DNA from 2 places in the Methylibium sp. T29 genome. Region 2 is predicted to be linked to the other one. Evidence: predicted binding sites of a transcription regulator. Region 2 holds the regulator's gene; the other holds the start of a gene.
The links. Region 2 encodes FliA, which starts transcription of late flagellar genes. Its sites were predicted from a motif close to CTAAAGTTTNNNNNNNNNNNGCCGNTA; they were not measured.
Positions count from the first base shown of each region.

Region 1: the regulator FliA is predicted to act here: its motif matches at 1,631-1,657, upstream of fliD (flagellar filament capping protein FliD).

Region 1 covers NZ_AZND01000005.1:2,983-6,668, forward strand. The annotation lists gene x551_RS01650 (flagellin) at 1-136, shown strand, start outside; gene x551_RS01655 (flagellin) at 349-1,563, shown strand; gene fliD (flagellar filament capping protein FliD) at 1,686-3,116, shown strand; gene fliS (flagellar export chaperone FliS) at 3,247-3,681, shown strand.
Region 2 covers NZ_AZND01000001.1:4,971-8,656, forward strand. The annotation lists gene x551_RS26675 (hypothetical protein) at 1-227, shown strand, start outside; gene x551_RS00020 (antiactivator of flagellar biosynthesis) at 259-1,158, shown strand; gene x551_RS00025 (RNA polymerase sigma factor FliA) at 1,209-1,922, shown strand; gene x551_RS26680 (hypothetical protein) at 1,953-2,225, shown strand; gene x551_RS00030 (methyl-accepting chemotaxis protein) at 2,231-3,304, shown strand; gene x551_RS00035 (DUF6607 family protein) at 3,425-3,686, shown strand, end outside.

The DNA.
Region 1 (3,686 bases), on a different contig from region 2:
TGGCCGGATCATGGATGCCGACTTCGCGTCGGAAACGGCCAACCTGTCGCGCTCGCAGATCCTGCAGCAGGCCGGTACCGCCATGGTGGCCCAGGCCAATCAGCTGCCGCAGCAAGTGCTGTCGCTGCTGCGCTGATCGGCCTCCCGCGGCGGCCTCCGGGCCGCCGGCCCCGGGATCCTCGGGCCCCGTCCGTCAGGACGGGGCCTTTTGCTTTCCGGGGCCGAAATGCGCCGGAAGTCGGCCTCTTTTCGATCCATCGTCACCCCCGCAGGTCACCAAGAATGGCTACACCGAACAGGTAAGCCGGCTTCGGGCCGGAGATCCTCGATTCTTCAAGGAGCATTTCCATGGCCCAGACCATCAACACGAACGTCATCTCGCTGAATGCCCAGCGGAACCTGAACACCAGTCAGTCCTCGCTGGCCACCTCGATGCAGCGGCTGTCGTCGGGTCTGCGCGTCAACAGCGCGAAGGACGATGCCGCCGGCCTGGCGATCGCCGAGCGCATGAACACCCAGGTGCGCGGCTTGAACGTCGCGGCGCGCAACGCCAACGACGGCATCTCGCTGGCCCAGACCGCCGAAGGCGCGCTGGGCAAGCTGGGCGACATGCTGCAGCGGATGCGCGAACTGGCGGTGCAATCGGCCAACGCCACCAACAGCGCCGACGACCGCAAGGCGCTGCAGGCCGAAGTGAACCAGCTGCGCGACGAGATCGACCGTGTGGCCAAGCAGACCAGCTTCAACGGCAAGAAGCTGCTCGACGGCTCCTTCACGGCGGCGACCTTCCAGGTCGGGGCCAACTCCGGTGATGCGATCACCGTCGGCAGCCTGACCAACGCCACCGCGGCGGTGCTCTCGAAGATCACCTACGCCGAGGGCGCGAGCGCCGACCTGACGCTCGACGGCACGACCATCACGGACCTGGCCGCGATCGCCGACGGCGACCTGCAGATCACGATCGACGGCGGTGGCGCGAACGAGCAGATCGTCGAGGTCGGCCCGATCGCCGAGGCCAGCACCGAAACCGAACGCCTGGGCCAGATCGCCGAGGCGATCAACCGCAAGACCACGGACACCGGCGTCTCCGCCTACTTGGTGAAGAACGACGACGGGACCTTCAAGCTCGACATCAAGGCATCCAAGCTGGATGCTACTGGCGCCGCGCTGGCGGTGGAGTTCACCGGCTTCACCACCGCGACGACGGGTCTGGACGAAGGCGACGCGATCGCCGAGGTCGCCGACGACATCGGCCTGAGCGACTTGAACATCGAGACCGATTCCGCCACCTGGGTGTCGATCAAGAAGATCGACAGTGCGCTCGACCAGATCAACGGCGCACGCGGCACGCTCGGCGCGCTGCAGAGCCGCTTCGAGAACGCGGTGTCGAACATCCAGATCCAGGCCGAGAACCTGTCGGCCGCGCGTGGCCGCATCATGGACGCCGACTTCGCGATGGAAACGGCGAACCTGTCCCGCGCCCAGATCCTGCAGCAGGCCGGCACTGCGATGGTGGCGCAGGCCAACCAGCTGCCTCAGCAGGTGCTGTCGCTGCTCAAGTAAGACGCCTTCCGGCGACCTGCTTCGGAGAGCCGCGGCTGTCCGGTGCCTGACGGCGCCGGGCCCGCGGCTTCAGTTTTCTGCGCGAGCGCCGATAGCCCCTCATCAATCCGTCCGGACTCAGCATGGCCATCTCTTCACCCGGTCTCGGCAGCGGCCTCGACGTCAGCAGCATCGTCTCGCAGCTCGTGGCGCTGGAGCGCAAGCCGCTGGAGAAGATGCAGACCGCGGCGACGTTCATGCAGACCCAGGTCTCGGCCTACGGTCAGTTGCAGAGCCTGGTGTCCGCCGTCGGCGACGCTGCGAAGGCGCTCGCCAAGCCCACCCTGTGGCAGGCGGCGTCGGCAGGCACCAGCGACGCCACCTCGGTCGCCGCCACCGCCAGCGCGGGCGCCGCCATCGGCAGCTATTCGGTCAGCGTCTCCCAGATCGCACGCGCGCAGAGCCTGGCCTCGGCGGTGTTCACCGCGCCGACCGACGTGGTCGGTGCCGGCAAGATGACGATCGAACTCGGCGGCTACAACGTCGCGAACGATCCGGCGTTCACCCCGAAGACCGGATCGACGACGCTCGAACTCGAGTTCGCGGAGGGCACGACGCTCGAGCAGGTGAAGACGCAGATCAATGCGGCGAACGCCGGGGTCTCGGCGGCGATCGTGCGCGACGCGAACGGTGCCCGCCTCACGCTGACCAGCACCACGACCGGACTGGACAGTACCCTGCGCGTCGCCGTCAGCGACGCCACCGGGGCGCTGACAGGCCTGGCCTACGACCCGGCCAGCGGTGCCAACCCGATGACGCAGACGCAGGCCGCGGTCAACGCCCTCGCATCGATCAACGGCCTGGCGATCGAGTCGCCCACGAACCGCCTGACGGGCACGCTGGACGGCGTGACGCTCGATCTCGTGAAGGTCACCACCGCACCGGTCACCGTGAACGTCACGACGAACACCGGGACGATGCGCGACGCGATCAAGAAGTTCTCCGACGCCTACAACGCGCTCAACACCTACCTGGTCACGCAGACCAAGTACGACGAGGAGAACAAGATCGGCGGCACCTTGCAGGGCGACAGCGCCGCCGTGGGGCTGCGCAATCAGTTCCGCGCCATGCTGCGCCAGGACAGCGCGGCCTCGGCCGAGCTGACCCGCCTGTCGGACATCGGCTTCAACGTGCAGCGCGATGGTTCCATCGTGCTCGACAACGCCAAGCTCGACGCGGCGCTCGCGAAGCCGGCCGAGCTGTCGAAGCTCTTCACGACCAATGACACGGCGAACCCCGCGTCGACGGGCCTGGGTGTGCGTTTCCAGAAGCTGGCCGACATGTCGACCGGTACCGACGGCGTGATCGCCAGCCGCAATGCGGGGATCAAGGCCCGCCTGGAGCGTAACAAGGACGACCAGGAGAAGGTCAACGACCGTGCCGACCGCATGCAGGTCCGGCTGACCCAGCAGTACACGGCGCTGGACACCCAGATGGCCAAGCTGACCGCCCTGTCGACCTACATGACGCAGCAGCTGACCGGCCTGTCCAACCTCTACAACAAGAAAGACTGAGGTCGTTCCCGATCCGCGCATTCGCGGGGTCGGTTGAAACGCAGGGCGATTTTCGAGTGTGTGGCGCTCAAGACCGGGCGCGCAGCGGCCGATAAACACTCAGCCCCACTCGAATGCCGGACCTTCAGTCATGTTTGCCCAGAGCAGCCCCTACTCGCCGTCGCGCCACCACGCCTCCAGCCAGGCCTACAACCTGGTCGGCGTCGAGACCGGCATCGGCGGCGCCTCGCCCCACCAGCTGGTCGCGATGCTGTTCACCGGATTGCTCGATGCCGTGGCGCGTGCGCGCGGCGCACTGCGCGACGGCCAGATCGAGCGCAAGGCGCACGAACTGAGCCGGGCGGTCCGCATCGTCGAGGAAGGACTCAAGGGCGGGCTGAGCCCGGCCGGCGGCGCCCTGACCGAGCAGCTGTCATCGCTCTACAGCTATGTCAGCACGCGCCTGATGCAGGCCAACCTGCGCAACGACGATGCCGCGCTGGCCGAATGCGTCAGCCTGATCGAGCCGCTGCGCGATGCCTGGTCGACGATCCGCGCCCAAAGCGACATGCCGGCGGTTCGCTGAGCGTC
Region 2 (3,686 bases):
CGCCGGCACTCGACGCCGTGATCCGCCACAAGCAGAAGATCGTCGCGGTGGCCAACGGCCAGCGAGTGCCCGAGGACTGGCATCGCCTGTCGGGTCAGGCCCTGGTGCACCGCGCGCTGCGCGCCACCGGCAGCCCGGCCTACAACTTCGACGCGAGCGAGATGAACCTGGTGTTCGCCACGCCGCAGATGACGGAACGCCGCCCCGTACCGGCCGGCCGCGCCTGAGCTTCCCGATCCCGACGACCCCGCTGCCGCCATGTCCACCGACCTGCCCCGCCGCGCCTGCCGCCCCGCCACCGACAGCTGGTACAACCAGCTCGACGATCTGCCGACCCACCCCGCACCGGCCGACCAGGCCCAGGGCCTGCGCCGCCTGTTCGTGAGCCGCACGATGCGCTGCATCCCGGTGGTGTCCAACCCGAAGATCGCCTTCGGCGGCGCCCTGCTGGAGCGCCTGTGCAGCGCCTACGCCGAGCAGGGTCTGCGCACGCTCGTGGTCGACGCCGGCGAGAACGCCCGCGCACCAGCCGAGCTGGCGAGCTTCGACCTCGCAGAGGGCGTGGAGACGCTGAGCCCGCACGTGAGCTACCTCGCTGCCGGCGGCCTGACGCTGCGCTTCGTGGATGCGAGCGGCTCGACCTCCGGCTTCCTCGACGCCATTTCCGAAGCCGCTCCCGACATCGATGTGCTGCTGGTGCATGCCAGCGCTGCCGAACTGGCCCGTCTGTTCGCGCGTCGCGTTCAGGAGCTGCAGGCGGCCACGGTGCGCCCCATCGTCCTGTGCGACGAGCAGCCCGACAGCGTCACGCACGCTTATGCGGCCATCAAGCTGCTGGCGACGCGCGCCGCCTTGCTGACGCACGACCTGCTGTTCAGCGCCCCGCCCGATTCGCCGCGCGCGGCCAAGGTGGCCGAACGCATGGCGCGCTGCGCCGACGACTTCCTGGGGGCCACGCTGCACGACTGGGTGGCCGTCGACCCGGCCGAGGCGCCCACCGATGGCCCGAGCCTGCGGCTGAAGCGCCTGGCACGTGAACAGCTCGCCTGCGCACTGCCGCACACCGTGAGCGACAGCGTGTTCGGCGCACTGGCCGGCGAGATCGGCGCACGCTCCGCGCTGCCGTCGCTGGGCTCGCGCCTGCCGCGGTCGCGCTGAATCCCCGATCGAAGACCGAACGAACCGCCGAACACCGCCTGGAGCCCGACATGTACACCGCCACCGGTCGCCTCGAAACGAACGCCATGATCAAGCAGTACAGCCCGCTGGTGCGTCGTCTTGCGCACCAGATGATTGCCAAGCTGCCGGCCAACGTGGAGATCGACGACCTGATCCAGGTCGGCCTGATCGGCCTCACCGACGCGATGTCGCGCTTCGACAGTGCGCAGGGCGTGCAGTTCGAGACCTTCGCCACCCAGCGCATCCGTGGCGCGATGCTCGACGAGCTGCGCGGCAGCGACTGGATGAGCCGCGGCAACCGCAAGCAGCAGCGCGAGATCGAGGTCGCGGTGCACAAGCTGCAGCAGCAGCTCGGCCGCGCGCCGGCGGAGAGCGAGATCGCCAAGCAGATGGGCCTGTCGCTCGCCGACTACCAGGAGCTGCTGGGCAAGGTGCGCGGCACGCAGCTCGTCTATCTGGAGGACATGTCCGGCGACGATGGCGACAACGATTTCCTCGACCGCCACGTGGCCGACGAGAACGAGAACCCGGTGGCCCTGCTGCAGGACCATCGCATGCGCCTGGCGCTGATCGAGGCCATCAAGACCCTGCCCGAGCGCGAGCAGTTCGTGATGGGGATGTACTACGAGCAGGACATGAACCTCAAGGAGATCGCCGCAGTGCTGGGCGTGACCGAATCGCGCGTCTGCCAGCTGCACAGCCAGTCGATCGCGCGCCTGCGCGCCAAGCTGCGCGACCACTGAACCCCAAAAAGAAGCGAGCACGAGACAACCATGCTGAGCCTGTTCAAGAAGACCCCGAGCGCGGCCGCTGCCACCGACCCGGCACCCGTCGCGGCGCCAGCTCCCGACCTGCGCCAGGCGGTGCAGAGCATCGCCCAGGCGGCCTCCCGTCTCGGCCGTGACGCGGCCGAGGTGCGCGGCCTGATCGAGGACAGCAACCAGGTCAACCAGCGCCAGGTCCAGGCACTGCAGACGCTCGGCAGCCAGCTGGGCGAGGTGCAGCGCGCGCAAGGGGCATCGGTACCACCACCACCGAGAGCCTGAAGGCCGTGGAGCGCGCACGCGCCGCGGTGGAGCAGGTGGGCACCGAGGTGGGCGGTATCGTCGACACGCTGCGCCAGGTGGCGGCCGCGGCCGGACAGATCACGCAGATCGCGCTGCAGACGCGCCTGGTGGCGTTCAACGCCTCGGTCGAGGCCGGCCGGGCCGGCGAGGCCGGACGCGGCTTCGGTGTCGTGGCCGACGCGGTGAAGGACCTGTCGGCCAAGGTCGAGGCCTCGTCGAAGCAGATCATGAGCACCGTGGCCGAGCTCGACCAGCGCGTCGGCGCGCTGGCGCGCGAGATCCAGTTGCGCGAGGGCGAGGCGCCGCAAGGCGCCTTCCACCGGGCGCTGGCCGAGGTGCAGGGCGGGGTCGGCAGCATCAGCGCCGCGGCGGTGCAGAGCCGCACGATCTGCGACGGCCTGAACGAGCAGATGGCCGCGATCGACCGCGAGATGCAGCGCTCCAGCCAGACGCTGGGCAGCGCCACGGCGCGCAGCGAAGCCTTCCTGAAGGTCAGCGAGAACATGATCGAAGTGGTGGCCGACTGCGGCATCGACACCGACGACACGCCCTACATCCGCGGTGTCCAGGAGGCGGCCTCGCAGATCAGCAAGCTGCTGGAGGACGCGCTGCGCACCAACACCATCGCCGTCGCCGACCTGTTCGACGAGAACTACCAGGCCGTGCCCGGCACCAACCCGGCCCAGCACACCACGCGCTTCGTCGCGCTGGCCGACCGGCTGTTCCCGCAGGTGCAGGAGCGCCTGCTGACGCTGAACCAGAAGGTCGTCTACTGCATCGCGGTCGACCGCAACGGCTACGTCGCCACGCACAACCGCCAGTACTGCAACCCGCAGCGCAGCAACGATCCGGTGTGGAACACCGCGAACAGCCGCTACCGCCGCATCTTCAACGACCGCACCGGCCTCGCGTCGGCGCGCAACACCCGGCCCTTCCTGCTGCAGACCTACCGGCGCGACATGGGCGGCGGCAACTTCGTGCTGATGAAGGAAGCCGCGGCACCGGTCACCGTCAACGGTCGCCACTGGGGCGGCGTGCGGCTGGCCTTCCAGTTCTGAGCCTGACCCGATCCATGCAGGACGGCGCCCCGGGGCGCCGTTTTCATGGGCGAGCGCCAAGCCCGGACATTCGGCAGGTGCATTGCGGCCGGCGGCGCGAACGCGCACAGAATGCGCCGCATGAAGAAGTCCCCCGCACTGCTGTTCCTGCTTGCGCTGCTGACCCTGCCCTGGGCCGCTGCGGCCTACACCGAGGCGGCTCCGGCCGCCGCACCCAGCCAGTTCATCTTCGCCTGGCCGCTCGGCGAGGCGGCACTGAAGCCGCGCGGCGCCAGCACGCGCGGCGTGCCGGTCGAGCTCGACACCGCGGCCAGCGAGGCCTGGAAGCGGCTGCGCGAGCCCGGTCTCAGCGCGCGCGAGCGCGACCGCCGCGCCATCCTCG